DNA from 3 places in the Cupriavidus sp. FW305-F7 genome. Region 2 is predicted to be linked to each of the others. Evidence: riboswitches for the same ligand, from Rfam matches in the RefSeq annotation. Region 2 holds a riboswitch; each other region holds the start of a gene.
What was found. A riboswitch is a leader RNA that binds a small molecule or an ion and turns the genes downstream of it on or off. The one in region 2 is predicted to bind glycine.
Positions count from the first base shown of each region.

Region 1 (9,947 bases), on a different contig from region 2:
ACGCCGGACCCGATCGCAGCGAAGCTCGCTGACGCCCTGCAGAAAGTCATGACCAGCCCCGAGATCCGGCAACGCGTGGCCGAGCTGGGCGGCGAGGTCGTGGCTGCGCCGCCAGCACAGGCACGGCAATTCATCGACGGGCAGACCCGGCTATGGGCCAAGGTCATCCGGGACGGCAACATCAAGCCCGAATAGCACCCGCCAGCACCGCCCCTGCCCCACCACGGCCCAGCTACAGAACCTTCAGGAGAAAAACATGACCTCGATCAATCCCCTTCGCCGCCATCTGCTCAAGACCACCGCCGCGCTGGGCGCGTGCGCGCTGGCGCCAACGCTGGCGCGTGCCCAGGCCTGGCCGGCCAAGCCGATCCGGCTGGTGGTGCCGTTCGCGCCGGGCGGCAGCTCGGAGATCGTGGCGCGCTCCACCGCGGCGGAGCTGACCAAGCTGCTTGGCGTGTCAGTCTTCGTCGAGAACAAGCCCGGCGCGGCCGGCAATATCGCGATGGGCGAAGTCGCGCGCGCCGATGACAACCACACGCTGATCCTCGGCCATATCGGCACGCTGGCGGTCAATCCGTTTATCTTCCCGAAGCTGCCCTACGACCCCATCAAGGATTTCCGCGCGATCTCGCTGCTGTCGAAGGTGCCGAGCCTGTATGTGGTCCACCCCGACGTGCCCGCGAAGAACCTGAAGGAGTTCGTGGCGCTAGCCAAGAGCAAACCCGGCAAGCTGAACTACGGTTCGGCCGGCAACGGCAGCGCCGGCCACCTGGCCTTTGAATACCTGAAGGCCGCGACCGGCACCTTCATCACCCATGTGCCGTATCGCGGCAGCGGCCCGCAGATCACCGACCTGCTGTCGGGGCGGCTGGACGCGGCCGCCGTCGGCGCACCGGCGATCATCCAGTTCATCAAGGCCGGCAAGTTGCGCTGCATCGCCACCGGCACGACCCAGCGCATTCCCCAGCTGCCTGACGTGCCGACGGTTGCCGAACAAGGCTATCCCGGCTTCGAAATGACGCAATGGTATGGCCTGCTGGCACCGGCGTCTCTGCCCCAGGCGGCCGCCGACAAGCTGGCGGACGCCACCGTGAAAGCTGTGAAGAGCAAGTCGTCGGTCGAGCGCCTGAGCGCGGATGCGGCGATTGTGGTGGGCGACACGCCGGCGGAGTTCTCGCGCTTTATCGCGCAGGAACAGCAGCGTTGGAAGCCGATCATTGCGCGCGCGGGGATCAAGCCGGATTGAACGGGCAGCCGCTCCCGGCGCAGCCTCAGCCGGCGATGCCGGCCCAGCGCAGGTGCTTGCCCCAGTCGGCGTCGCTGATCACGCCGGACACGCCCTGCCGCTGGCCATCGGCGCGATAGAAGTAGGTGCGCGGCATCTCGCCCATCCAGTCCGGATCGACCGCATAGCGCAACCGCTCCTGCGGCTCGTGCCCGAACACCCACGCGTTGCGCGTCAGCCTGACGCGCTGGAGCAGTTGCTGCACCTGTGGCAGCGCGTCGGGGTTGTCCGTCGCCAGCGTGACGACGCGCAGGTCCCGGTGCTGCGCGCGCAGCTTGCCGATGGCGTCGAAGTTGCGCTTGCAATAGACGCAGTCGAGCGACCACACCACCAGCACAAAGGGCTTGCCCTGCTGGCTGGCTGCCAGCTGGGTGGCGCTGGCCGATGCGAACACGGCGACGCGCTCGGCCGGCGCACTGCCGGCATTGGCGGCAGTCATCGCCAGGGTCAGGACGGCAGCGGCGAGCAGCTTGCGGCGGGATGGCATCATGCGCCCTCCTTGCCCAGCGGGAACACCTGGAAGCCCTCGGCCTCGGTACGCCACAGCACGTAGGCGCGGCCCGCATGCTGCAGCAAGTGCGGCTGGTCCGAGTCGCGCTCCGTGCCGGCAAGCTTGCGCGTCTGCCAGGTCTTGCCGCCGTCTTGCGACAACATCGCCGACAGGCGTGTCTGCTGGCCGTCGAACGATTTCCAGGTCACCGCGATCTCGTTGTCCTTCAGCGCGACGATATCGGCATGCTGCGCGCGCGGGTCGTCCAGCGGGCGCTGTGCCAGCAGCTTGCCGTCCTTCCAGCGCCCCACCGAGACCGTGGGCTTGCCTTCGCGCACGTTGAACCAGACCATATGCACCGTGCCATCGGGCGCCACCGAAGCGCCGGGGCCGTGGTGCGGGCAGGCGTCGATGCGCCAGTCGTCGAAGGTGGCGCGCTGCATCGGCGTGGCCCTGCCGTCGGTGCCCAGCAGCGCCAGCGCGTGGTCGCGCGCGTTGGGCGGGAATACATGGCGCCACAGCGCCAGCATCTTGCCGTCAGGCGTGGGCGACAGCGCGATGCGGCAGCATTCGCACGACTGGTCGGCGATCTTGTAGTCGGCCTGGAAGGTCTTGCCCTGGTCGGCCGAGACCGCGTAGTAGACCGCGGCGCCGGCGTACGGCTGCTTGCGCGCCTCGGCGGCAACCACGTCGCGCTTGTCGATCCAGCTGACGAAGACGCGCCCGGCGTTGTCCACCGCGATGGCGTCGAAGCGGTGTGCGATCTGGTCGCGGTTGGCATGCACCGTCAGCGGTTCGGCAAAGGACTTGCCGCCATCGGTGGAGCGCGCAAAGCGGATAAAGCCGGTCCACGGCTTGGGCAGCGGCTGGGTCCAGGTGACGTAGATCTCGCCGTCGCGCCCCGCGGCCACCTTGGGCCGGCTTTCGTGATCGGCGGCAACCTGCTCCGGCACGCTGTTGACATGCTGCGCCGGCCCGAAGCTGCGGCCGTAGTCGGTCGATGCACGTACCGCGACGTAAGGGCCGTCCTTGTAGGCGACCCACAGCTTGCCCTCGCGATCGAAGGCCGCGCCGGTGCCCAGCTCGCTCATCTTCGCGGTCTTGGCCTGGCTGCCGTGGCCGGCGTGATCGCCGTGCGTTTGCGCGGTCGCGGCCAGCGCGGCGCCGGCCATCAGCCCGGCAACGATCAGACGGAAACTGGGGCAAACGCCTTGCATGGGTGTGGTCAGCCTGTTCACGTGCTCAGAAGGAAAGTTTCGCCTCGGCGTAGAACGTCCGGCCCGGATACGGGTGGTAGACGTAGTAGCGCTGGTCGGTGAGGTTGTCGATGCCAAGCCCGAGGCGCACGTTCTTCGCGGGCCTGTACGTCACCTTGACGTCAAAGGTCAGGAAGCTGCTGGTGCCGCCGAAGGTGTCGGGATTGACGTCGGAATTGTCGAGCGTATTGTACTGCCGCCCCGAATAGGTCATGGCCAGCGTGCCGGCCCAGGCCGGCGTGATGCGATAGGTTCCCATCAGGTTGGCCCGCCACTTGGGGATGCGGTAGAAGTACTTGCCCACCGAGGCCGGGTTGTTGGCGTTCTCAAGCGTCTTCGAATGGTTGTAGGCCCCGCTGGCCGACAGGTCAAAGCCGCTGACGAACACATCGCGCGCGTCATAGGCCAGCTCGATGCCGCGGGTGCGCACGCGGTCGACGTTCTGGAAACTGGTGACAGTCGGGAATACCGTGGTGTTGGTCTGGCTGACCAGGGCATCGCGGATATCGTCCTCATACACCGAGACCCGGAAGTACGACGAATCCAACGTGCGCTCGAAGGTCAAGTCCTTCGAGAACGACCGCTCTGGCCGCAGGTTGGGATCGATGTTGATCAGCGCGGTCCCGGTGATGCGGCCCTGGAACAGCTCGCTGACAGTCGGGTAGCGATAGGCCTGGCCCAGCGACAACCGGCCCAGCCAGTCCTGCCCGAAGGCCTTCTCCAGCGCCAGCTTGGGCGACCAGTTGGATTCGCTGCGCACCGGGTAGCCGATATCCGCGCCGGGCTGGCTGCGGCTGCCGTCATAGGCACGCCAGTGTTCGTAGCGCAAGCCGGGGATCAGCTTCCAGTCCTCGGCAAAGTACCAGGCGTCCTGCGCATACAGCGCCTGGGTCTCGGTCTTGCCGGCAAAGGCGTTGTTGAAGGCGGTGATGGTGGCCGCCTGCCAGTCCGAGGTGTTGTAGGTGGTGTTGCTCAGCCGGTAGTTGTCGTAGTGATAGCCGAACGTGACCCAGTGCCCGCCCTGCAGCTGCTGCGGGCGGTAGTCGGCCTTCAGGTCGAGCGTGCGCCAGCCGGTGCCGTCGCCATAGGTCACCGTGCCCGGCCCGCTGCCAACGGTGTTGGCGCTGCGGCTGATGTCCTTGCTGACGTCGAACAGCGACGCCACGCCCGAGAAATTCCAGCCGGTCTCGTTGCGCGTGCGCAGCGACAGGCCATAGAGCCAGCGCGCGTCCTCGCCATTGCTCGGGGCAAAGGCGTTGGCGGGAATCACATACTCGTAGCCGCCGATATTCACTGGACCGTTCGACACCACGTTGCCACTGGCATCGCGCAGGTAGCTGCCCGTGGCGCTGGAGCGGTCCTGTTGCCAGTAGGCGGCAGTGAACTGCGCCTGCAGGGTATTGGTGATGTCGTAGCCAAGCTTGAGCTTGAGCTGGTCCTGCACGGTATGCGTGACGCCCTCGCTGTTCACGCCCATCACCACGCGGTCGCGGCCGGTCTGGTCCTGGTCGAAGTGGGCGCCGGTGACCGGCTTGTCGGCGGAAGTGGCACGGGCCGTGGAGCGCGCCGCGGTATAGAAGCTCAGCGGCTGGCTCTTGCTGTCCTGCCGGTCCACGCTGACCAGCCACGAGAACGGGCCGACGCGGTCGCCCACATAGGCGTTGGCGTGGACCCCGTTGAAGTTGTCGTGCGTGCCGTACAGGCTGAAGCGCTGCGTGAACAGCTGCACGCTGGCATCGCCCTCGAACTTCTCCGGCGTGCGCGTGGTGATCAGCACCGTCGCACCCAGCGAGTTGCCGGGATACAGCGCCGAATACGGGCCGTACAGCACACCCATGCGCTCGATCTCAGCGCTGTTGACCAGCGACCAGCGCGGCGGGAAGCTGAAGTCCGATCCCAGCAGGTTGGACAGCAGCAGGCCGTCCGCATAGACCAGCCCCCGCGCCGACTGGCGCGAACTGGTGCTGCGCACCGAGATGATCGAGTTCATATCGCCGATGAAGCGCTTGCGTACGGCGAGGTTGGGCGCGTATTTGAGGGCGTCTTCCGTGTTCACCACATTGAAGTCGGCCATGCGGCGGCTGCTGATGCCGTAGGCCGGCGAGGGCGTGTTGGGCGGTATGGCCGGCGTCTCGCCGCGCTCCGACTTGGCCGAGACCACCACCTCCTGCAGCGGCTCGAGCGCGTCCACCACCTGGGCGGCGGCGACGGCGGGGCCCATCAGTACCGCCGAAACGGCCAGTGCAATGCGATTTATCTTCACTGGAAAGCCTTGTTGTCGTCTTTTTTTTTGGCTCACTCCACCTGAGCGCAGCATACGGCGCTTCTCCCCGAGAGCGAGCGCTGACATTTTATGGGGCATGGGGACGCAGGCCGATGCGACATAGCGACGCGGGCGGCAGGCCGCCTAAGTGTTAACCCGCATATCCAACGTCGGACCTTGTCACTACATTGCCCCGATTGGCGTCAAGCCAATGTGATGCAGGGAGAGACTATCGCGGCGCCCGCCGCGCACAGCGCCGAAGGAGCAACCGCCCCGGAAACTCTCAGGCAAAAGGACCGGCATCACCAGTCAGTGCACTCTGAAGAATGCCGGACGCTATCGTCCGCCGGCATACCGAAGGAGCAAGCGTACCCCGCCCTGGCGGCCGGGTGTCGTGAATCTCTCAGGTCCAGAACAGAGGGGGCGTCCGCCACGCATATTGCGTCCGGGCTCCCACCATCGACGTTCCTGGAACCTGCAGATCATGAAATCAATCGCTGTCATCGGCGGTGGCATCACGGGTGTCACCACGGCCTACGCGCTGGCCCGGCGCGGATTCTCCGTCACGCTGTTCGAGCGGCACCGCTATGCCGCCATGGAGACCTCGTTCGCCAACGGCGGCCAGTTGTCGGCCTCCAACGCCGAGGTCTGGACCCACTGGTCGACCATCGTCAAGGGCATGAAATGGATGCTGCGCAACGACGCCCCGCTGCTACTCAATCCCCGGCCCAGCTGGCACAAGCTGTCCTGGTTCGCCGAGTTCATCGCCGCGATCCCCCACTACCGCCGTAACACCATCGAGACCGCGCGCCTGGCCATCGCCGCGCGTGAGCACCTGTTCGACTGGGCGGCGCAGGAAGGCATCGATTTCGACCTGAAGAAGGAAGGCATCCTCCATATCTACCGCGACAAGGCCGGCTTCGACCATGCCGGCCGGGTCTCAGCGCTGCTGGCGCAGGGCGGGCTGGAGCGCCGCGCCGTGACGCCCGAGGAGATGCGCGCGATCGAGCCGACGCTGGCCGGGTCCTACTATGGCGGCTATTTCACCGAGAGCGATTCCACCGGCGACATCCACAAGTTCACCAGCGGCCTGGCCGCGGCCATCGATCGGCTAGGCGTGCGCTGCCTGTACGGCCAGGACGTGCGGGCGGTGAAGACCGACGGCAGGCGCGCCACCGTGACCGTTCAGGACGGCGCCGACACGGCCAGCTCCACCTTCGACGGCGCCGTGATCTGCGCCGGCACCGCCAGCCGCGCACTGGCTGCGGGGCTGGGCGACCGCGTCAACATCTATCCGGTCAAGGGCTATTCGATCACGGTCAACCTGACCGATGAAGCCAGCCGCGCCGCGGCACCGGTGGTGAGCCTGCTCGACGACGAAACCAAGCTGGTCACCAGCCGCCTGGGCGACGACCGCTTCCGCGTGGCCGGCACTGCCGAGTTCAATGGCTACAACCGCGATATCCGCGCCGACCGCATCCGCCCGCTGGTGGAATGGGTGCAGCAGTGCTTCCCCGGCGTCAGCACGCGCAGCGTGGTGCCTTGGGCCGGGCTGCGGCCGATGATGCCGGATATGCTGCCGCGTGTGGGGCGCGGGCGGACGGCATGCATCTTCTACAACACCGGGCACGGGCACCTGGGGTGGACCTTGTCGGCGGTGACTGCGGATATGGTGGCGGGGATTGTCTACCAGCATCTCGGCGCGAAGCTGGCAGTCGCGCCGGGTGCGTCGCTGGCATTGGCCAAGGCCTGAGCCTGAACTTGCAGATGTTTTCCCCCCTCTCCCATTTAGGGGAGAGGGGAGAGAACTAGGGGCATGGACGGGTTTCGCCTCATTCGGGTCCGCGCCCCAAACTCCCCACAATCCCCTTGCGGAAAGTCAGCACGCACACGATGAAGATGATGCCCGTCACCATCGACACCGATTCACCGAACCCGTTGAACCAGTCGATGCCCGTCACCGCCGCAAGGTAGCCGCCCAGTTCGCCAAGCTTGTTCTCCAGCGCGATCACAACAAACGCGCCGATAATCGGCCCGGTGAGCGTGCCGAGGCCCCCCAGCAGCGTCATCAAGATCACCATGCCGGACATCGACCAGTGCACGTCGCTGAGCGTCTCGAAGCCCAGCACCAGTGCCTTGACCGAGCCGGCCAGCCCCGACAGCGCCGCCGACAGCACGAAGGCGGTCAGCTTGAAGTGGTCGACGTCATAGCCAAGCGACACCGCGCGCGGCTCGTTCTCCTTGATCGCCTTCAGGATCTGCCCGAACGGCGAATGCACCGTGCGCACGATCAGCGCAAAGGCGGCCACGATGATCGCCAGCGCCACGTAGTACAGCGTCAGGTCGTCCGACAGCGGCAGCACCCCGAACAGCTTGCCGCGCGGGATGCCCTGCAGGCCGTCCTCGCCGCCGGTGAACGGCGCTTGCAGGCAGATAAAGAACAGCATCTGCGCCAGCGCCAGCGTGATCATCGAGAAGTAGATGCCCTGCCGGCGGATGGCCAGCGAGCCCACCACGTAGCCGATCAGCGCGCCCGCAGCGGTGCCCAGGATCAGGCCGATTTCCGGGGTCACGCCCCAGACCTTCAAGGCATGGCCGGCGGCATAGCCAGCGCCGCCGAAGAAGGCCGCATGGCCGAACGACAGCAGCCCGGTATAGCCGATCAGCAGGTTGAAGGCGCACGCAAACAGCGCGAAGCACAGCACCTTGAGCACGAACACCGGATACGCACCGGCCAGTGGCGCGGCCAGCAGGCACGCCAGCACCACGCCGTATATCACCTGCTTTGGCAGGCGCCCCGCCACCTGCTGCTGCCGTACGCCGATTGCGGCGATAGATTGTCCGCTCATCACTTCTCCTTTCCGAACAGCCCTGCCGGGCGCAACAACAGCACCACCACCATGATGACGAAGACAACGGTGGAAGATGCTTCCGGGTACAACACCTTGGCCAGCCCTTCGATCACGCCCAGCCCCAAGCCGGTCAGGATCGCACCCATGATCGAGCCCATGCCGCCGATCACCACCACCGCGAACACGACGATGATTAGGTTCTGGCCCATCAGCGGCGATACCTGCATGACCGGCGCGGCCAGCACCCCGGCAAACGCGGCCAGCGCCACGCCGAAGCCATAGGTCAGCGTCACCATCCGCGGCACGTTGACGCCGAACGCCTCGACCACCTTGGCGTTCTCGGTGCCAGCGCGCAGGTAGGCGCCCAGCCTGGTCTTCTCGATCACGTACCACGTCGACAGGCAGACCGCCAGCGATGCCCCAACCACCCACACGCGGTAATTGGGCAAGCGCATGAAGCCGAGGTCGGAGGCGCCCTGCAGCGCCTCGGGCGGTCCATAGGGCAGCCCGGACACGCCATAAACCGAGCGGAAGATGCCTTCGACCACCAGCGTAATGCCCAGCGTCAGCAGCAGGCCGTAGATATGGTCGAGCTTGTAGATCCAGCGCAGCATGGTCTTCTCGATCACCACGCCCAGCGCGGCCACCACCAGCGGCGACAGCAGCAGCATCGCCCAGTAGCTGAGCCCCGCATAGGTCATGCCGGCCCACGCCAGCACCGCGCCCAGCATGAAGAGCGCACCGTGCGCGAAGTTGATGACGCTCAGCAGCCCGAAGATCACCGCCAGGCCCAGGCTCAGCATGGCGTAGAAGGCGCCGTTGACGAGCCCGAGCAACAGCTGCGACAGCAGCGCCGGGAGCGGGATTTCAAACAGATTCATGAGTCGCTCCTTATACGCCCAGCAGTTCGTGCAGCACCGGCATCTTGGCCTGCAGCTCATTGGCCGCGAAGCGCTCGACGATGCTGCCGTGCTCCATCACGTAGAAGCGGTCCGCCAGCGGCGCGGCAAAGCGGAAATTCTGCTCCACCATCACCACCGTGTACCCCTTCTGCTTGAGCATCAGGATCATGCGCGCAAGCGCCTGCACGATCACCGGTGCCAATCCTTCCGAGATTTCATCGAGCAGCAGCAGGTTGGCGCCGGTGCGCAGGATGCGCCCGACCGCCAGCATCTGCTGCTCGCCGCCGGAAAGACGCGTGCCCTGGCTCTGGCGGCGCTCCTTCAGGTTCGGGAACATCTCGTAGATATCGGTCTCGCTCATGCCCTTGCTGGTGTCGGCGCCCTTCAGCACCGGCGGCAGCATCAGGTTCTCTTCGCATGAGAGGCTGGAGAAGATCGCCCGTTCTTCGGGGCAATAGCCAATGCCGTAGTGCGCGATCTTGTGCGTGGGCAGGCTGATGGTCTCGTGGCCATTGACCTTGATCGAGCCCTTGCGCGTGCCGGTCAGTCCCATGATCGCGCGCAGCGTGGTGGTGCGGCCAGCGCCGTTGCGGCCCAGCAGCGTGACCACTTCGCCGCGGTTCACGGTGAGGTCAACGCCATGCAGGATGTGCGATTCGCCGTACCAGGCGTGCAGGTCCCTGATCTCGAGCGCGGGTGTGTTGGATGTCGTCATCTCATTGGTCTCCCGTCTCAGTGCGCGCCCTGCAGGTCCGCGTCGACGGTGCCCATGTAGGCCTCCATCACGCGCGGATCCTTCGAGACTTCCGCATACGGCCCTTCGGCCAGGATCGCGCCACGCTGCAGCACGGTGATCTTGTCGGCGATCGACGAGACCACGCTCATGTTGTGCTCCACCA
Region 1 covers NZ_JBYSYC010000025.1:25,227-35,173, reverse strand. The annotation lists gene AC3WL8_RS22545 (tripartite tricarboxylate transporter substrate binding protein) at 1-195, shown strand, start outside; gene AC3WL8_RS22540 (Bug family tripartite tricarboxylate transporter substrate binding protein) at 257-1,246, shown strand; gene AC3WL8_RS22535 (TlpA family protein disulfide reductase) at 1,272-1,775, opposite strand; gene AC3WL8_RS22530 (sialidase family protein) at 1,772-2,992, opposite strand; gene AC3WL8_RS22525 (TonB-dependent receptor) at 3,018-5,348, opposite strand; glycine riboswitch at 5,505-5,603, shown strand; glycine riboswitch at 5,604-5,722, shown strand; gene AC3WL8_RS22520 (D-amino acid dehydrogenase) at 5,734-7,047, shown strand; gene AC3WL8_RS22515 (branched-chain amino acid ABC transporter permease) at 7,127-8,143, opposite strand; gene AC3WL8_RS22510 (branched-chain amino acid ABC transporter permease) at 8,143-9,027, opposite strand; gene AC3WL8_RS22505 (ABC transporter ATP-binding protein) at 9,038-9,763, opposite strand; gene AC3WL8_RS22500 (ABC transporter ATP-binding protein) at 9,781-9,947, opposite strand, start outside.
Region 1: it holds a riboswitch for glycine, as region 2 does, so the genes downstream of both, AC3WL8_RS22520 (D-amino acid dehydrogenase) here and gcvT (glycine cleavage system aminomethyltransferase GcvT) in region 2, are expected to answer to the same signal.

Region 2 (9,947 bases):
TCGGCATGGGCGTGGGTCTCGACGACCCACGCGAGGTGCGCGCCGGTGTCTTGCAGCAGCGCCATGTCGCGTTCGAGCTGGTGGTCGACCGGGTCGATCAGCAGCGCGTCCCCCGTGGCGGCATCGATCAGCAGGTAGGTGAAGGTGGACGAGGTTTCGTCGAACAACTGGTGGAAGGTCTGCATGGCGGTCCTCTTCTTTTGCCATCGGGGAACGCCGCCATGATACGCCGCGCCATGCCGTTGGGCACTAGCAGCAGGGGTTGTCAGCACTCCACGATATTCACCGCCAACCCACCCCGCGCCGTCTCCTTGTACTTCGTCTTCATGTCGGCCCCGGTCTCGCGCATGGTCTTGATGACCGAATCGAGCGAGACATAGTGGGTGCCGTCGCCGCGCAGCGCCATGCGTGCTGCATTGACCGCCTTGACCGAGGCCATCGCGTTGCGCTCGATGCATGGGATCTGCACCAGTCCGCCAACGGGGTCGCAGGTAAGGCCGAGATTGTGCTCCATGCCGATCTCGGCAGCGTTCTCGACCTGCGCCGGGCTGCCGCCCTGTACCGCCGCCAGCGCGCCGGCGGCCATCGAGCAGGCCACGCCGACTTCGCCCTGGCAGCCGACCTCGGCGCCGGAGATCGACGCATTGAGCTTGTACAGCAGCCCGATCGCACCCGCGGTCAGCAGGAAGTCGACCACGCCTTGCTTGTTGGCGCCCGGCACGAAGCGGTCGTAGTAGTGCAGCACCGCGGGGATGATGCCGGCCGCGCCGTTGGTAGGTGCCGTGACCACGCGCCCGCCGGCGGCGTTCTCTTCATTGACGGCAATGGCGTACAGGTTGACCCAGTCCATCACCGAGAGCGGGTCCGACAGCGTGCGCTCGGCGCGCTCGGTCAGGCTGCGGAACAGCTCGGGCGCACGGCGCTTGACCCTGAACGGCCCCGGCAGCTCGCCGTCGGTGCGGCAGCCGCGCGCGACGCACGCCTGCATCACGTCCCAGATATGCAGCAGGCCGCTGGTGACTTCCGCCTCGCTGCGCCAGGTCAGCTCGTTCTCCATCATCAGCCGCGCGATGCTCTTGCCGCTGGCGCTGGCCATCTCGAGCATGTCCTTGCCGCTGCGGAACGGGTGCGGCAGCTGCTGCGCGGCATTGAGCACCTGTGTATTGGGTGCGCCCGCGGTCACGACGAAGCCGCCGCCGACCGACAGGTAGCGCGCCTCGCGCAGCGATGCACCGCTGGCGTCGAAGGCATGGAACTTCATGCCGTTGGGATGCTCGGCCATGGCCTCGCGCCGGTAGAAGGCGATGTGCTCCTTCTCGACGAAGGGCACAATATGCTTGCCCAGCAAGGACAGCTCGCGGCTCGCGCGCAGCGCGGCCAGGCGCGTGTCGATCGTATCGGGGTCGATGGTGTCGGGCGCCTCGCCCATCAGGCCGAGGATCACGCCCTTGTCGGTGCCGTGGCCCTTGCCGGTGGCGCCAAGCGAACCGTACAACTCCACGCGCGCGCTGGCCACCTGCGGCAGCAGGCCATCGCGCTCAAGCCCCTGCGCAAACATCAGGGCCGCGCGCATCGGGCCCACGGTATGCGAGCTCGACGGGCCGATACCCACCTTGAACAGATCGAAAACGCTGACTGCCACGGGAAGTCTCCAGGATGTCGATGGCCCGCGCAGGGCTCTTGTCGTTTTGCAGCCTTCGCTCAGAACGGGCGCCGCACGGCGCGGCGCCCTTCATATCGAGCATAGCGCTTTGGCGGGCGCCCAGTGCCGCGGGCGGCCCGTCCGAAGCTCAGTCGACCACGTAGTCGCTGACCGGCACGCAGGCGCAGAACAGGTTGCGGTCGCCGTACACGTTGTCGGCACGGCCGACCGGGGGCCAGTACTTCTGCGTGCGCAGCGATGCCACCGGGTACGCGGCTTCCTCGCGCGTGTACTTGTGGGTCCACTCGTCGGCGGTCACGACCGCGGCGGTGTGCGGCGCGTGCTTGAGCGGGTTGTCGTCGCGGTCGAAGGTGCCGTCGGCAACGCGGCCGATTTCCTGGCGGATCGCGATCATCGCGTCGATAAAGCGGTCCAGCTCGTGCAGTGCCTCGCTCTCGGTCGGCTCGATCATCAGCGTGCCCGGCACCGGGAAGCTCATGGTCGGGGCGTGGAAGCCGTAGTCCATCAGGCGCTTGGCCACGTCTTCATTGCTGATGCCGGTGTCCTTCTGCAGCGGGCGCAGGTCCAGGATGCACTCGTGCGCGACCAGGTCGTGCTGGCCGGTGTACAGCACCGGGTAGTACGGCGCCAGGCGCTTGGCCACGTAGTTGGCCGCCAGGATTGCGTTCTCGGTGGCGGCGGTGAGGCCGGCCGAACCCATCATTGCGATATACATCCACGAGATCGGCAGGATGCTGGCCGAGCCGAACGGCGCCGCCGACACGCCGCCGATGCCGCGGTCGTCACGGCGGTAGCCGACGCTGTCCTGGTTGGGCAGGAAGTCCGCCAGGTGCGCACCGACCGCGACCGGGCCCACGCCCGGGCCGCCGCCGCCGTGCGGGATGCAAAAAGTCTTGTGCAGGTTCAGGTGGGAGACGTCGCCGCCGAACTGGCCCGGCGCGGCGGTGCCGACCATCGCGTTCATGTTGGCGCCGTCGACATAAACCTGGCCGCCGTGCTGGTGCACGATCTCGCAGATCTGCTGCACGCCCTGCTCGAACACGCCGTGCGTCGACGGGTAGGTGATCATGATAGCCGCCAGGTTCTTGCTGTGCTGCTCGGCCTTCTTCGCCAGGTCCTGCAGGTCGACGTTGCCGTCCTCATCGCAGGCCACCACCACCACCTTCATGCCGGCCATCTGCGCCGACGCCGGGTTGGTGCCGTGCGCCGACGACGGGATCAGGCAGATGTCGCGATGGCTCTCGCCGCGGCTGGCGTGGTAGGCGTGGATGATCAGCAGGCCCGCGTACTCGCCCTGCGAGCCGGCGTTGGGCTGCAGGCTGACCGCGGCGTAGCCGGTGGCGGCACACAGCATGGCCTCGAGCTGGTCGATCATCTCGCGGTAGCCCACGGTCTGGTCCAGAGGCGCGAACGGGTGGATCTGGCTGAACTCGGGCCACGTCACCGGGATCATCTCGCTGGTGGCGTTCAGCTTCATCGTGCACGAGCCCAGCGGGATCATGGTGCGGTCCAGCGCCAGGTCCTTGTCGGCCAGCATGCGCAGGTAGCGCAGCATCTCGTGCTCGGCGTGGTGCGTGTTGAAGACCGGGTGGGTCAGGTATTCGCTGGCGCGTGCCAGTGCCGCCGGGAAGGCGTCCTGCGCGACGGCCTCGAGCTTGTCGAAGTCCAGTTCGGCGGGCAGCGGCTTGCCTTGCGTGAACACTTCCCACAGCGCGACCACGTCGGCGCGGCTGGCGCTCTCGTCCAGCGAGATGCCGACGCGCGTGGCGCTGATATGGCGCAGGTTGATGCCGCGCGCGGTGGCCGCGGCATGGATCGCATCGGTGTTGAAGCCGGTTTCCAGCGTCAGCGTGTCAAAGAAGCTGGCGTTGGTGCGCGCGAAGCCCAGCGCCTGCAGGCCGGCGGCCAGCGTCGCGGTCAGGCGGTGCACGCGCTGCGCGATGCGCTTCAGGCCCTGCGGGCCGTGGTAGACGGCATACATCGAGGCCATCACGGCCAGCAGCACCTGCGCGGTACAGATGTTCGAGGTGGCCTTCTCGCGGCGGATATGCTGCTCGCGCGTCTGCAGGGCCAGGCGATAGGCCTTGTTGCCCTGCGCATCGATGGTCACGCCCACCAGGCGGCCCGGCATCGAGCGCTTGAAGGCGTCCTTCACCGCCATATAGCCGGCGTGCGGGCCGCCGAAGCCCAGCGGCACGCCGAAGCGCTGCGAGTTGCCCACGGCCACGTCGGCACCCCATTCGCCGGGTGCGGCGATCAGCGTCAGCGCCAGCAGGTCGGCGGCAGCCACCACCAGGCCGCCGGCCGCGTGCACGGCATCGGCGATGGCGCCGTAGTCGTTGACGTCGCCGTTCACGCCCGGGTACTGCAGCAGCACGCCGAAGGCGTTGGCCGCGGCGGCCTCGGCAGCGGGGCCGACCTTGACCTCGATGCCCATCGGCAGCGCGCGCGTGCGTACCACTTCCAGCGTCTGCGGCAGCACGTCGTCGGCCACGTAGAAGGTGTTCGAGTCGTGCTTGTTCACGCGCTGCAGCAGTGTCATGGCTTCGGCCGCGGCAGTGCCTTCATCCAGCATCGACGCATTGGCGATGTCCAGGCCGGTCAGGTCGGTGACCATCTGCTGGAAGTTCAGCATCGCTTCCAGGCGGCCCTGCGAGATTTCCGGCTGGTAAGGCGTGTAGGCGGTGTACCAGGCCGGGTTCTCGAAGATATTGCGCAGGATGACGCCGGGCGTGACGGTGTTGTAGTAGCCCTGGCCGATAAAGCTCTTCAGCACCTTGTTCCTGCCTGCCAGGCCGCGCAGCTTTGCCAGCGCGGCTTCCTCGCTCAGCGGCTCGGTGAACTCGCCCATCGGCATGCCGTCGCGGCGGCGGATAGCGGCGGGGATGACGGCGTCGATCAGCGCGGCGCGGTTGTCATAGCCGAGCACCTTCAGCATGTGCTGCTGTTCGGGAGTATCGGGGCCGATATGGCGGGCGGCGAAGGCGTCGCGCGCCTCCAGTTCGGCCAGCGTGGGCCGGGTTACTTGGGCGGCGTTCATGGGAAGCGGGGCGTTCATTGGCAAGAACCTCGTGGGGTGCGCGCCGGCCGGTGGTCAGCCGGGACGGCGCGCGTCAGTCTGCAGTGGCCGGTCCATCGTTGGACCGGCGCCGCCGGCGTCAGGCGCCGACGCTGGCCTTGTAGGCGTCGGCCGACATCAGGCCGTTGACGTCGTCGCCGTTGGCCGGCTTGAGCTTGAACAGCCACGCGTCGAAGGCGTCGGCATTGACGCTTTCCGGCGCGGCCGTGGCGGCCTCGTTGACGGCGATCACTTCGCCGGCCACCGGGGCGTAGATGTCAGAAGCGGCCTTTACCGATTCGACCACTGCCAGCGCGTCGCCGGCACCGACCGACTTGCCCACTTCGGGCAGTTCCAGGAAGACGATGTCGCCCAGCGCGTCCTGCGCGTGGTCGGTGATGCCGATGGTGAGCGTGCCGTCGGCTTCGACGCGTACCCACTCATGCGACTCGGTGTACTTGAGGTCAGCGGGGAAATTCATGGAGGTTCTCCGGATACAGATCTGTTTCTTGTTGGGTGATGCCTGCCCGGCAAGCGCCGGCAGGCGAGGGCGACCGTTGGTATGAGCCTCAGCTCACGAGTGCCTTGCCATTACGCACAAACGGCAGTTTAACCACAGTCGCGTTGAGTTTGCGGTCGCGGATCTCCACCTGCACGGTATCGCCCACGGCGACATCCTTCGGCAGGCGGGCAAAGGCGATGGACTGCGACAGCGACGGGCTGAAGGTGCCGCTGGTGATTTCACCGTCACCGGCCGGGGTGATCACTTTCTGGTGGGCGCGCAGGACGCCGCCTTTGTCACGCAGGATCAGCCCGAGGAATTGCTGGCGCGAACCGGCCGCGCCCAGTGCCGCCTTGCCGGTGAAATCGCGCTCGCTCTGCAGGTCCACCGTCCAGGCCAGGCCCGCATCCAGCGGCGAGGTGTTGATATCCATGTCCTGGCCGTACAGGTTCATGCCGGCTTCCAGGCGCAGGGTGTCGCGCGCGCCCAGGCCCGCCGGACGCACGCCGGCGGCGTTCAGCTTTTCCCAGACGGCGGCAACGTTTTCGGCCGGCACCACCAGCTCGAAGCCGTCTTCGCCGGTGTAGCCGGTGCGGGCCACCATGATCTCGCCGATGGCCGGGTCCTGGACCACGGCGGCGTTGAAGGGCTTGAGCGTGTCCGACGGCTGGGTCGAGGGGAAGGTGCTCCACACCGTGGTGCGGGCGTTGGGCCCCTGCACGGCGACGATGGCCAGAGGCTGCACGCCTGCAGGCGCAACATCTTCACGGCGCGGCGTGATGGTCACATCGCTGCCGGTGGCGGCATTGCGCGCGCGGATCCATTCGATGTCGCCCAGCGCGGTGCTGGCGTTGACGACCAGGCGGAAGCGGTCCTCGGCAAAAAAGTAGACGATCAGGTCGTCGATCACGCCGCCTTTCTCATCCAGCATGCAGGAGTAGAGCGCCTTGCCCGGGGTCTGCAGCTTGTCGACATTGTTGGCCAGCAGGCCGCGCAGGAAGCTGCGGGTATTGGCGCCGGTGAGGTCGACCACGCACATGTGCGACACGTCGAACATGCCGGCGTCGGTGCGCACGGCATTGTGTTCTTCGATCTGGGAGCCGTAGTTGACCGGCATGTCCCAGCCGCCGAAATCAACCATGCGGGCGCCGAGGGCGCGGTGGATGGCGTTGAGGGGCGTGGCCTGGAGCGTCATGGAATCCTCGGGGGCAATCTCGGTTGGCGAAAACAAAAAAGGGCCATCCGCCGCAACGCTCGCCGCGCCTGAATGTGGCGTAGCAATCCGCTGCGGCGGATGACCCCTCTGTCCTCGATACCTGAGAGATTACAAGGCGGATCCTGCAGGACCCCATCCTCGTGCGCCCCTTCGGTGGGCACGCTCGCCACGAATGGCGGGTGCCGCTCTCCAGAGTGCGGCATGCATCGTGTGCATATTGCATGCCGATCCGATCGGTCCGTGGTGCCTGAGAGTTTTCGGGTGATACCCCTTCGGCGGCGCAGGCGATGCGCGCTCTCCCGGTCGGATGCGCGCAATGTACGGGAGGCCCCGGCCTTTGTCAAACCGGCCAGGGAGCCTGCCGTACCTGTCGCTGCGGGTCTGGCTTACTTCTTCTTGTCGTCGGTGACAACGTTACCGATCACGCCGCCCACGGCCGCGCCACCCAGCGTACCCAGCGCACTGCCTTCGGTGAGGATGGCGCCGCCCACGGCACCCGCGCCCGCGCCAATGGCGGTATTACGCTGCTTCGGGGTCATGTCCGCGCAACCGGCAAAGGCCGCGACGGTCGCACCGATCAGGGTCACCTTGGTCAAAGTCTGCAGGGTTTTCATTATTGGCTCCGGTGTGATGATTCAAGCATGTCACCCCCGCCGCGCAGGCCGGGGGGACATATCAGTTAGAGCGTTGCGTTGCGCGATTGGCTCCGGCCTTTACGAAGTGTTACGCCAGTGACACAACCGGCCCTGTCAACGCGGTTTGCGCTGACTGACCTGCCGCGGCCAGCGTGTTAACATCGTCAGCTTTGCCGCCGAGCCCGTTTTTGGGGTGCCGGCGTGTCCCGCCTGGCCTTCCGCTGTTCCTGCTGATTTCCCCGCCTCCAACCGCATCCCTCGCATGACCCATGGCCTGAACCCCGCCCAATCTGAAGCCGTCCGCTACCTGGACGGCCCTTGCCTGGTGCTGGCCGGGGCGGGCTCCGGCAAGACCCGGGTGATCACGCAGAAGATCGCGCATCTGATCGAGGACAAGGGTTTCGAGCCGCGCCATATCGCCGCCGTCACCTTTACCAACAAGGCCGCCAAGGAGATGCAGGAGCGTATCGGCAAGCTGATGGAGGGCAAGACCACGCGCGAGGGCAAGCGCATCCCGCTCAAGCAGCTGACGGTCTGTACCTTCCACTCGCTCGGGGTGCAAATCCTGCGCATGGAGGCCGAGCACGTGGGCCTGAAGCCGCAGTTTTCGATCATGGATTCGGATGATTGCTTCGGCCTGATCCAGGAGCAGCTGGGCACCACCGACAAGAAGCTGATCCGCGGCGTACAGGGCACGATCTCGCTGTGGAAGAACGGCATGGTCGATCCGGAGGCAGCGATCGCGCAGGCCGCCAATGCCGACGAGCACCAGGCCGCGCTGGTCTACCGCAACTACGTGGCCACGCTGCACGCCTACCAGGCGGTGGATTTCGACGACCTGATCCGCCTGCCTGCCGAGCTGTTCGCGCGCAATGAAGCCGTGCAACTCAAGTGGCAGAACCGCCTGCGCTACTTTCTGGTCGACGAATACCAGGACACCAACGCCTGCCAGTACCAGTTGCTGAAACTGCTGGCGGGTGGCTCGCACCTGCGCGCGCCGGCCTTTACCGCGGTGGGCGACGACGACCAGGCCATCTATGGCTGGCGCGGCGCCACGCTGGACAACCTGCGCGGGCTGCAGACCGATTTCCCGGACCTGAAGGTGATCAAGCTGGAGCAGAACTACCGCTCCACCGTGCGCATCCTGGAAGCAGCCAACGCGGTCATCGCCAACAACCCCAAGCTGTTCGACAAGAAGCTGTGGAGCGAGCACGGCATGGGCGACCCCATCGCCATCCACCCGATGAACGACGAGGAGCACGAGGCCGAGTCGGTGGTGTTCCGCCTGTCCGCGCACAAGTTCGAGCGCCGCGCGCAGTTCCGCGACTACGCCATCCTCTATCGCGGCAACCACCAGGCGCGGCTGTTCGAGCAGATCCTGCGGCGCGAGCGCATTCCCTATGTACTGTCGGGCGGCCAGAGCTTCTTCGACAAGGCCGAGATCAAGGACATCTGCGCCTACCTGCGCCTGATTGCCAACCCCGACGACGATCCCGCCTTTATCCGCGCCATCACCACGCCGCGCCGCGGCGTGGGCAACACCACGCTGGAAGCGCTGGGCACCTTTGCTGGCCAGGCCAAGGTGTCGCTGTTCGAGGCCGCGATGATGGGCGGCATCGAAGGCAAGCTGCAGCCGCGCCAGCTGGAGCCGTTGCGCATATTCTGCGAATCGATGGTGCGGCTGGCCGACCGCGCGGCCAAGGATCCGGCCACCGTGGTGCTGGACGACCTGATGGAAGGCATCCACTACGAGGCCTACCTGTACGACAGCTTCGACGAACGGCAGGCGCAGTCGCGCTGGACTAACACGCTGGAATTCCTGGACTGGCTCAAGCGCAAGGGCACCAAGCCAGAAGGCGCCGAGGGCGAGGAAGCCACCGGCTTCGACAATGCCGACGGCTTCGGCAGCGAAGGCAAGAACCTGCTCGAACTGACCCAGACCGTGGCGCTGATGAGCATGCTGGAAGGCCGCGAGGAAGACCCCGACGCGGTGCGGCTGTCCACGCTGCATGCGTCCAAAGGGCTGGAATATCCGCACGTGTTCCTGGTCGGCGTGGAAGAGGGCATCCTGCCGCACTGCCGCGAAGACGAGGACATGAGCGACGAAAAGATCGAGGAAGAGCGGCGGCTGATGTATGTCGGCATCACCCGCGCGCAGCGCAGCCTGCATGTCAGCTGGTGCAAGAAGCGCAAGCGCGCGCGCGAGACCTACTCGTGCCAGCCTTCGCGCTTTATCGGCGAGATGAAGCTGGAGGAAGCGCCTGCGCCAGTCGATGAAACCCCGGCGATGAGCCCCAAGGACCGGCTCGGCGCGCTCAAGGCACTGCTGGGAACCGGCGGCAAGACGGCCCCGGGCTGAACGGGCGCTACAGTCCCGATACAAAGGCCTACCAGGCTGACAAGACGCCGGGCGCAGGCGTCCCTAGTATGGCGGCTGTGCTGCTCGCGCCGTGTGCGCGGGTGGCGCCGCGGCAGGCCCGCCCGGTCTGCCTGCTGCGCCGGACGTCTCGTTCGGAACTTCCCTGTTATTCGGCCCCCGGCGCGCGAGCGTGCGGGGGCGTTTTTTTGCCGCGGCCGCGAACCTACCGCTGCGGTCCGCCCGGCGGCATCATCATCGCGCCCGCGGGCGGCAAGCCCATCCAGCGCGCGGCTTCGGGCGCGGCGCGCAGGCGCCGGCGCTGGGCCGGGTCGAGGCTGTCGTCCAGCGCCAGCCAGCGTTCGCGCACCGCGCGGCGGTCCTGCTCCAGCGCATCGTGCAGTCGGTCCATGGCCTGCGCGCGCGGCCGCAGCGGTGCGTCGGGGGTTTCGTCGGCCGTCTCGCGCAGCAGGCGCGCGTGCAGTTCCAGTGCATGGGCCTCGGCTTCGCGAGTGGC
Region 2 covers NZ_JBYSYC010000044.1:59,204-69,150, forward strand. The annotation lists gene AC3WL8_RS31305 (MBL fold metallo-hydrolase) at 1-185, opposite strand, end outside; gene AC3WL8_RS31310 (L-serine ammonia-lyase) at 266-1,642, opposite strand; gene gcvP (aminomethyl-transferring glycine dehydrogenase) at 1,791-4,721, opposite strand; gene gcvH (glycine cleavage system protein GcvH) at 4,822-5,202, opposite strand; gene gcvT (glycine cleavage system aminomethyltransferase GcvT) at 5,291-6,418, opposite strand; glycine riboswitch at 6,517-6,642, opposite strand; glycine riboswitch at 6,664-6,751, opposite strand; gene AC3WL8_RS31330 (YMGG-like glycine zipper-containing protein) at 6,826-7,053, opposite strand; gene AC3WL8_RS31335 (UvrD-helicase domain-containing protein) at 7,337-9,433, shown strand; gene AC3WL8_RS31340 (hypothetical protein) at 9,657-9,947, opposite strand, start outside.

Region 3 (9,947 bases), on a different contig from region 2:
AAAGCGCTGACATCAGCAACGTGCCCTTCAGGACTAGTGGCGCGGACAGTCGCGGTCGACTACGCTCGCGATCATCGAGGCAGTCGCACCCGACAATGTCCAACCGAGATGCCCGTGGCCGGTGTTGTAAAACACGCGTGCATGCCGGCCACGGCCGACGCGCGGCATCATGTCAGGCATCATCGGGCGCAAGCCAGCCCACGGCACCACACGCGAAGTACCGATAGCGAAGTTACGGCGTGTCCAGGCGATCAAGGGTTCGATGCGGTCGGCGCGAATGTCGCGGTTGTAACCGTTAAATTCGGCCGTGCCGGCCACACGGAAACGCCCCGCTCCCAGGCGGCTTGTCACGATCTTCGCGCTCTCATCCAGCAGGCTGACCCACGGCGCACCTTGCACACTGGCTTCGTCGTCCAAATGCACGGTGATCGAATAGCCCTTGACCGGATACACATTGATGCGATCCCCCACCATTTGCGCGATATGGCGGCTCCCGACACCGGCGCAGACAACCAGCGCGTCGGCGACGAGTTCCGTCCCAACGTCAGCGCGCGTGGTCGAGAGCTTATCGTCCAGTGTTGTCTGCAACAGGAGACGAACGCCTTGTTCGGTCATCTCGACGGCCTGCACGTCCACCCCATGCAGGAAGCACACATCGTATTTATGACAGGCCTGCGCGAGGCCGCGCGTGAACTTGTGAATATCGCCGGTGGCGTCTGACGCGGTGAAGTAGCCGCCGTAGTACTGGCCTTGCAGCGTTGGTTCGATCGTCTTGATTTCCTCCGGACTCACAGCATGACGCTCAAGTCCTCCGGCAACGAGGAGAGTGTTGGTCCTGCCTGCGGCCGCAAAGCTCGCTTTGTCGTGATAGATGTGCAGGATGCCGCGATGCTGCAGGTCAAAGTCGATCTGCTCACGCTCTGCCATCTCGAACAGATACTTGCGTGCCTCGATGGCCAACCGAGTGGTCTCGATCGTGTTGCGGCGGTAGCGGGGGATGCTCGCGACGAATTCTCCGAGCCACGAGTATTTATGCCACGATGGCTTGGGATTGAGCAACAGCGGGGCATCTTTCTGCAGCATCCATTTGATACCTTTGAGCAGCGTGCCAGAGCTGTTCCAGACTTCGGCATTGCTGGCGGAAAGCTGGCCACCATTGGCGAACGACGTTTCCATCGCCGGATACAATTGGCGGTCGACGACCGTGACCTGGTAGCCAAGTCTCGAGAGCGTATAAGCGGTAGTGACGCCGGAAATACCGGCGCCGACGATAACAATATGCGTCATGGCAGTCCCTGTGAAGTAAATTCGTGACCGGACGATCCGGCCGTTCACCCCATCTGTCTCGGGACCTGAGAGCTTAGGCGCCAACGGTGCCGGCGCCATCCCCTTCGGTGGGCATGCCTGGCATGCCACTCTCCAGATTTGCAGTAGACGTCACAGTCCTTTTGCCTGAGAGTTTCCGGGGTGGTTGCTCCGTCGGCGCTGGGCACGTGTCCTGCCCAGTCTCTCCTGCGACGTATCGTGGCCATCAACAACTAATGGCCACTTTTGCGTGCTGCTTGTTCAGCATAACCGATTGGTGTCGGTCATGACTCCTGGTTTTTGACAAGTAATCTCACGCTCCTTGTATCGGTCGACACCACGTTGAAAGCTGTATCTGTCCATACTTCACCAACATGCCGACCGATCAGATCTAAGGCCGTAAATTATCGATTGGCCTTAGCCAGCTGTATCGAGCGTTTCCGTACTTCGCAATGCTTAGTGCGAAATGGCTGCTGCTGCGTTGGCGCCGGTTTCTCGCTGGGCCACCATTCTTGTCCAGATCGATTGAGCACGCGGATCCGGGAAGAGTACCGAAAAAAGGAACACCAACATGAAGCCAAATGGAACGGTGACGAGCGCCGGATTACGCAAGGGGAATAGGGGCACCTCGAGCCCAATCAAGCTTGTCCGACGATCGCGGAGCGCATCGATGGTCGACTGTGCGCTCGCGATGGCGGCGCGCGCCTTTGATAGTTCAGCCCCAAGCTCATCACGGCCGGCTCCGGTCGATGCCGCCATCTTTACCGTCAGGTTCTCGATCTTCCTGGCGGCGGTGGCTTGCGTTCGTTCAGCCTGCGCTCTCTCGAGCAAGGGATACTGCATATTGGGCGACACCAGCACAAGCAGGACTGCTGCAAGTGTCCCCCCGACGACGCCGACGCAAACACCGACAGTGCTACACCGACGCCAGTACAGGGTAAGCAACAACGCTGGGAGATTGGCGGAAGCCGCAACGGCATACGCCAGACTTGAAAGATGCGCAACGTTCTGGCCCTTTGCCTGAATGCTCAGAACAATTGCCACGACACCAACGATTGCGGCGGCGGCCTTGGCTGCGATCACTTGCTCTCGTTCGGATACCTCACCACGACGGATTGCCCCGACGTAGATGTCATGGGCAAGGGCGGAGGCTGCGGCAAGCGTAAGCCCTGCCACCACGGCGACAATCGTTGCAAAGGCGACAGCCGCCACCCACCCGAGGAAGAGATTGCCAGCGAATGAGTTTGCCCCACCCCCAAGGAACTGAGCTAGCAGAGGTGCTGCGAGCGTGCCCCCTTTATCTGCGGCAAGGATTGTGCTGGGTCCGACATAGTAGGCGGCAGAAAAGCCAATCACGATAATCATGAGATGGCAGACGCCAATCCACAACATGGCCCACAAGACAGAAGAGCGCGCAGTCCTGGCATCCTTCACCGTGAAGAATCGCATCAGGATGTGAGGCAAGGCGGCCGTCCCAAGCGTAAGCGCCAAGCCCAGCGATACCTGTTCGACAGGGTTCTTCAAATAGAGGCCAGGCTCGAAGAACTTCCGCGCCAGCGAGGTCCCGTCCACTGCATCATTCTGATTCTGGAAAACCGCAGTCAAATGGTGGGCAACTTTTTGACTCGAAAGAACTTCATTGAAAAGAGAATTGACGTCGAACCCGAATGGATAGAGCGCAAGAATCACAATCAACGCGCAAGAAAACAGAAGCAGAATCGCCTTGATGATCTGTACATACGTCGTCGCCCTCATCCCGCCAAACAAGACGTAGACCAGCATCAGCAGCCCAACCATCACGACGGAGGCCTCATACTGGAATCCGACCAGCGCCTTGATGAGGGTTGCGCCGCCTACTATCTGCGGAATCAGGTAGAAGATCGCCACCACGATACTTGATAGCGCCGCGACAATCTTGGAAGCGCGGTAATTGTTGCGATAGGCAAGGACATCACCCAGTGTATAGCGGCCGAGATTCCGACATGGCTCCGCAATCAACAGCAGTACGGGAATGAACGCAACGAAGAAACCGATCAAATACAGGATGCCATCGTAGCCATATAGGGAAATCAACCCGGAGACGCCCAGGAAGGCGGCGGCCGAGAGATAGTCTCCCGCAATGGCCAGGCCATTCGCCCGGCCGGAGATTCCCCCACCCGTATAGAAATCGCGGGCGCTGGCATTCCGACGTGCCGCATACCAGGTTGCGATAAGCGTTAAACCGATGACCAACGCAAATGTGGCGAAGGTAAGGCCGCGAAACCTTGGCTCAATCAGTTCAGATGCAGCGCGGACTGAATTTGGCACGATCGTAAAAATCGCCATCACGATCCCCAATTTTAAAGTGGGCGATTTCAGAAAATTTCTCATTTCTTGCTCCCTACGGCGGTATCCTTACCGGATCCTTCGATCAGCTTGTCGAATTTACGCATTCTCCAAACGTAGATGGCAGCAATGAGGCCAGCGACCGGATACTGGGAAATGGCCAATATCATGCCGACGTTAACCGCCCCTACGATTCGTATCGAGAGCACGTCGCTCCAATAGGCCGCACCTAGCAAAAGTGCAAAATAGTAAATCGCGAAGGCAAGCAGCAATACAACAATCGTAAAACTGCGTCCACGAGATACGACGACGAACTCTCTAGATTCCGTCAACCATTCGCAATCGATCGGTCCATCTGCTACTTGTTGATATGACATTTCATTGTTCCCTTTTGCTTTCCCAAGCCTCGATGATCCGCGCATAGATATTTACGGCAGCGATAATCGAACTCACGTTGCAATACTCGTCCGTCTTGTGCGCCATGGATGGTTCGCCGGGACCGAGAATCACGGTGGGGACGGCCCCAAAAATTTCCCTGAGGACGGGACCATCCGTAAAGAATGAGACTGCGCGTCCGCCGTTTTGAGAGCCGGTGATCTGACTGACCATTCTGCTGACGTGTGCGATCCACGGACTCCTCATCTCCTGTCGCAGAGCGGGCACGTCGAGCTTCGCTCTAAGCGCTACACGGTCGCCAAGGTAAGCGCCGAGTTCGTCGAGCAACTTGTCATGCGGCATCCCACAAACCGTCCGTACATCGACCTCAAACAAAGCTTGGTCAGGCACCGAATTGACATTGAGACCGCCGGAGATCGTCCCTACGTTGAGCGTCGGGTGGCCAAGGAGGTCATCTTCCGGAGCATGGAAGTTGAATAGTCGAAGCTTGTGTATGGCATCGACAGCGTGATAAATCGCGTTGTCCCCGCGCTCCGGCATAGCGCCATGGGCCGTAATACCCTGCGCCTGGGCCCGAATCCACAAAGCCCCCTTGTGGCCGATCACGACCTCGTTGGCAGTTGGCTCACCCACCACCATGGCACCAACATTGAAAGCCGGCTGCGTAAGGGTCCGTAGAGCCTTGGCACCTTCACACCCCGTCTCCTCGCCGGCGGTCAAGACCAGGATAACCGCGGCATGCTGTCCGTTCGTTTCGCGATGCCGGAGTAAGGCGGCAATAAACGCCGCGATACCAGCCTTCATGTCTGACGACCCGCGACCATACAGCCTGTCGCCCTGAATCTCACCGGAAAGTGGCGACAGACTCCATGGCGCAGATCCAAACGGCACCGTGTCGAGATGCCCCGTGAAACACAGCTTTGGCCCTTCATTGGCTGAGCCAGTCCACGCCACCAGACTTTCTCTTCCGTCAGCTAGCGTATGGAACGTCGTCTGCAACCCTGCTTCCGCCAATAGTGCGCCGATCAGGCGAGCGAGCGCGCTTTCATTGCCGGGCGGATTCACAGTGTCGACCTTGACGAACTGCTGCGTGAGCGAAATGGCTAGCGATTCGGCAGACGCAATATCAATAAGTGGTGTGGACGGCATCATGCTCAAAGAATGGTTAGGCTAGATCCAAGGCTCGCTCAGCATATTGGCGGGCGCTCGCCAAGCGTTGCTCGGTGATTTGAGATGCTCGCGCACGGACGGTGCTCAGAATGTCGCTGGGCGCGGTCGCCGGGGACCCTGCGTCAAAGGGGGGTTGCGGGTCGTAGGCCATATAAAGTTGGAGTTCTTTCGCTAACCGCTCTCCACGGAGCAGTGAAGCCAAGACCAGGGAACCATCGATGCCCGATGTAACGCCACCCGCGCTGACATAGTTGCCGTCGATGACGACCCGTTCCTCGCTTGGCACGGCGCCATAGAGGGGCAGCACTTCCATCGCTGTCCAGTGCGTGGTCGCCCTGCGCCCATGCAACAAGCCAGCCGCGCCACAGAGCAGAGCGCCAGTACACACCGAGTAAACATATAGGGCGTGTTCAGCTTGCTGGCGGATAAAGGCGAGGACAGTCTCATCCGCCGCCGCTTCCTCCTGGCCATAGCCTCCCGGCACGAGCAGGACGTCAAGTTGCGGAGCCTCATCGAAGGAAGTATCTGCAACGAGCTGCATGCCTCGCATATCGCGAACAATTTCCTTGTTCTTCCACAGCGTGTGGAACGTGGAGTTCGGAATGCGCGACAAGGCCTCGAATGGGCCGGTGAAGTCACATTGATCCATGTTGGGGAAGATCAAACCGCCGATCTTCAGGTGCCGGTCCGCCGGAATCTTCTGCATCTCAATTTTCCTCTCGTGTGTTTGTACCGGTACAATAGTATGTTTGTACCGGGACAACTATAGGCGCTTTTTCGGGCTCGGCGCATCAGGGTTAACACGCTCCCATAGGGCTTGCGCTATGGTTCAGCCCGATGCTAAGGGGACGTATAATGAGTTCCTAAACTTTGGACCAGTACAAAAGCATGTTTGACCCAAGCCGATTTGCAGTCGGAGGAAGGAAGGCCGAAGACCTGTTTCGGACCATTGAGCGGGCCGTCTACGACAACAAACTTGCCGCAGGAGAGCAGCTGCCGACGGTGCGTGCCTTAGCCGAGTCGCTCGGTATCAACAAGAACACGGTGGCTACGGCCTACCGGATGCTGATTGAAAGTGGTGTCATCGTGACGGCAGGCAGACGCGGTACCGTGGTCGCGAAGCGGCATCTCGACGCACCAGTGCCCATTGCGCCGCCCTCCGTCACGGTCAGCGGTGTGGTTGCGGCACATGATGGCAATCCAGACCCGGCCTTCTTGCCCACGCGCGACGAGATTCTGAGTGCATTTGCAACCACCCCTTCTTCGCCACGGCTTTACGGAGAGCGGCGTAACGTTGCGGAACTGGTGGGTTGGGCGACTTCTTTTTTTGAGTCGGACTTCTCGACGGTTCACGGAATCTTTGTCTCAAGCGGCGCCTTGGACGCCATGGAGCGAGCGCTTCGTACCCACGTCAAACCTGGAGACAAGATCGCCGTTGAGACGCCCACCTATATGACGACGCTGGCCTTGGTGCGGTCGCTAGGCTTACGAGCTGTGCAGATGGAGATGGATGACGAGGGGATCCGGCCAGAAGCGTTGAGGAATGCACTGTCCTCTGATTGTCGCGCAGTGATTTTTTCCTCGCGCGCGCAAAACCCGACCGGCGCGGCAACGGGTTCCCGGCGTGCACGCGAGTTGCGGACCATTGCGCGTGGGCGTGACGAGGTGCTTTTCATTGACGACGACCATTCCAGTCTGCTGGAGCTGGCGCCATACGAGCCGTGGCACGCGGAGAGCGCTCGATGGCTCACGGTGCGCTCCTTCTCCAAGTTTCTGGGGCCGGATTTGCGCGTTTCAGTCACTTGCGGAGACCCTGTAACGCTTGCGAAGCTGGAGTACTCCCAAGCTACCAGCATGGGCTGGGTCAGTTCGCTGCTCCAACAGACAGCGCTCGCGCTGCTAAACGATCAGCGAGTGCAAGACCGAATCAGGCTCGCCGGGCAGGCTTATCGCGAGCGCTTCGTCACACTCAAGGAAGGCCTCCTGTCGATTGGGGTCGACGTCCCAGGCAAGGTCGGCCTCAATGTGTGGATTCCTTTGAAGGACGAGGCCATGGTGGCTCAATGGCTGTTGGCGAAGGGATGGATGGTACGCACGGGTAGTGACTTCGTCGTCGAAGGGCAATCGGGCATCCGAGTCACCAGCGCTCGACTGACCACGCAGCAAATTGGATCGTTTCTTTCGGATTTTCGCGAACTGGTGATCGCGTCAAGCACAACATTCTCGGCCTAGCCAGCCAGCTGTCCCCAGCAATTTCCGCGGGTCAGACCTGGACATCGAGATGGCTGGCATACGAATGCCAAGCCTGATCCCGGGGCATGACGGCACTGGGCTTGCGACGAAAGATATCGGGGTATCTAATTGGCTGCAGCAAGTTCGGGAGGAGGCTCCCATGGTGCGCTGCGCAAATTGCCGGTTCGAGAATGCCGATGGAGCGAAATTCTGCGAGCAATGCGGCGTAAGGCTGGCGCGAATTTGCGTGCGTTGCGGCAAAGAATTAACTGCGACCGCACGCTTCTGCAATGCATGCGGCACGCCCGTCGGTGAGTTGCCGCAGGAATCATCCGCCGGCCCCATTCGTTACACCCCATCGCACCTCGCCGAGCGTATCCGGGCCGAGCAGGCAGCCCTCGAGGCCCGCGGCGATGCCGGCGGCGAACGCAAGACCATCACCGTCCTGTTCGCCGATATGGCCGGCTCGACTGCCCTGATCCACGACCGCGACCCGGAAGACGCTCACCGCCTGATCACACCGGTCATCGAACTGATGATGGAAGCCGTCCACTACTACGAGGGCTACGTGGCAAAGTCGTTGGGCGACGGTATTCTGGCGCTGTTCGGCGCGCCCATCGCCCATGAGGATCATCCCAAGCGCGCCTTGTACGCTGCGCTGCGGATGCAGGAGGCGATGCAGCGGCACAGTGACAAGCTTCGGCTGGAGCAAGGCGTTTCGCTGCAGATTCGGGTAGGCATTCACACGGGCGAGGTGGTCGTGCGCTCGATCCGCAAGGACGATTTGCACACCGATTATGACCCGGTGGGGCACACGATCCACATTGCCTCGCGGATGGAGACCATGGCGGCGCTCTCTTCTATCCTCGTGAGCGAATCCACCCACAAGCTCGCGCAGGGGTACTTCGAGTTCAAGGCGCTCGGAACTGCGCAGGTCAAAGGCATCCCCAAGCCGCTCGCGGTCTATCAGTTGCTCGGCCTCGGTGCGCTGCGCACGCGCTTGCAAGTGGCAGCGCATCGCGGGCTGGCTCGCTTCGTGGGCCGCGAAGCCGAGCTGGAGGCGCTACACCGAGCGCTTGAGGTTTCCACGTCCGGACACGGGCAGATCGTCGCGGTGATGGGGGAAGCCGGAGTCGGCAAGTCGCGGCTGTTCCACGAGTTCAAGACGAGCTCGCCAAGCAGTTGCCTGGTGCTGGAGACCTTCTCGGTATCGCATGGCAAGGCCTTTGCCTATTTGCCGCTCATTGAACTCCTGCGGAACTATTTTCAGCTGACCGCCCAGGACGATGAGCGACGTTGCCGCGAAAAGATCGCGGGCAAGGTGATCACGCTGGATCGCAGCCTGGAAGACCGCCTGCCCTACCTGCTCCATCTGCTGGGCATCGGCGACGCCGACGCGACGCTGCTGGACATGGGAGCCAACGTTCGGCGCGAACGCACCTTCGATGCTGTCACGTGCCTGCTGGTGCACGAGAGCGGTAATCAGCCCGTGCAGGTCCTGTTCGAGGACCTCCAATGGCTGGATAGCGAGACGGAAGCGTTCCTTGCCTTCCTCATCGAGCGCGTAGGAGCCGCACGGATCCTCGTCCTCCTGAACTACCGGCCAGAGTATCGGCCCGCATGGAGAGGAAAGGACAATGCCATTGAATTGCGGCTCAATCCCCTCGGCCCAACCGAGGCGCAAGGCCTGCTCAGCGCACTGCTGGGCGATGCCACCGGACTCAAGCCGCTTAAGCATCTCATCCTGCAGAAGACCGACGGCAATCCCTTCTTCATGGAAGAGGTTGTCCAGACGCTAGTCGAGGAAAAGGCACTGCTCGGCGAGCCTGGTCATTACCGGATCGAGACGACCCCAGCCGCGCTACATATTCCGACCACGGTACAAGGCGTGTTGGCAGCACGCATAGACCGACTGCCATTGGCGCAAAAGGATTTGCTGCAGACCCTGGCCATCATCGGCAAGGAATTTTCTTTGAGCCTGGTCCGGAAAGTCTCTGGACAGTCTGATGAGCACCTCTACCCCTTGCTGAACGGCCTGCAGACTGGAGATTTTATTTACAGCCAGCCTGCCTTTCCGGAAGTGGAGTACGCATTCAAGCACGCCCTGACCCAGGAAGTGGCCGGCAACTCCTTGCTCTCGGAACAGCGCGGCGCACTGCATGAGCGCACAGGCCGGGCCATCGAGGCCCTCTTCCATCACCAGTTGAAAGACCACTACAGCGAGCTGGCACACCACTACAGTCACAGCGGCAACGTCCCCAAGGCGGTAGAGTATCTGTATTGTGCCGGGCGCCAGGCCGTCGACCGTTCGGCCAATCTTGATGCCATTAGTCACCTCAGCAAGGCTTTGGCACTAATTACCGGCCTGCCTGACACGTCGGAGCGCGCCCACCTGGAACTGACACTTCGCATCACGCTTGGGCAGGCTCTGATTGCCGCGCGAGGTTACGCCGCTGCCGAAGTGGAGGCCAACTATACGCGGGCGCTGGCTTTGTGTGACAAAGGTGGCGATCAGTCGC
Region 3 covers NZ_JBYSYC010000028.1:6,233-16,179, reverse strand. The annotation lists gene AC3WL8_RS23980 (D-amino acid dehydrogenase) at 34-1,386, opposite strand; glycine riboswitch at 1,431-1,525, opposite strand; gene AC3WL8_RS23975 (solute symporter family protein) at 1,762-3,675, opposite strand; gene AC3WL8_RS23970 (DUF485 domain-containing protein) at 3,672-4,007, opposite strand; gene AC3WL8_RS23965 (M20 family metallopeptidase) at 4,009-5,178, opposite strand; gene AC3WL8_RS23960 (DJ-1/PfpI family protein) at 5,192-5,902, opposite strand; gene AC3WL8_RS23955 (aminotransferase class I/II-fold pyridoxal phosphate-dependent enzyme) at 6,085-7,428, shown strand; gene AC3WL8_RS23950 (adenylate/guanylate cyclase domain-containing protein) at 7,589-9,947, shown strand, end outside.
Region 3: it holds a riboswitch for glycine, as region 2 does, so the genes downstream of both, AC3WL8_RS23980 (D-amino acid dehydrogenase) here and gcvT (glycine cleavage system aminomethyltransferase GcvT) in region 2, are expected to answer to the same signal.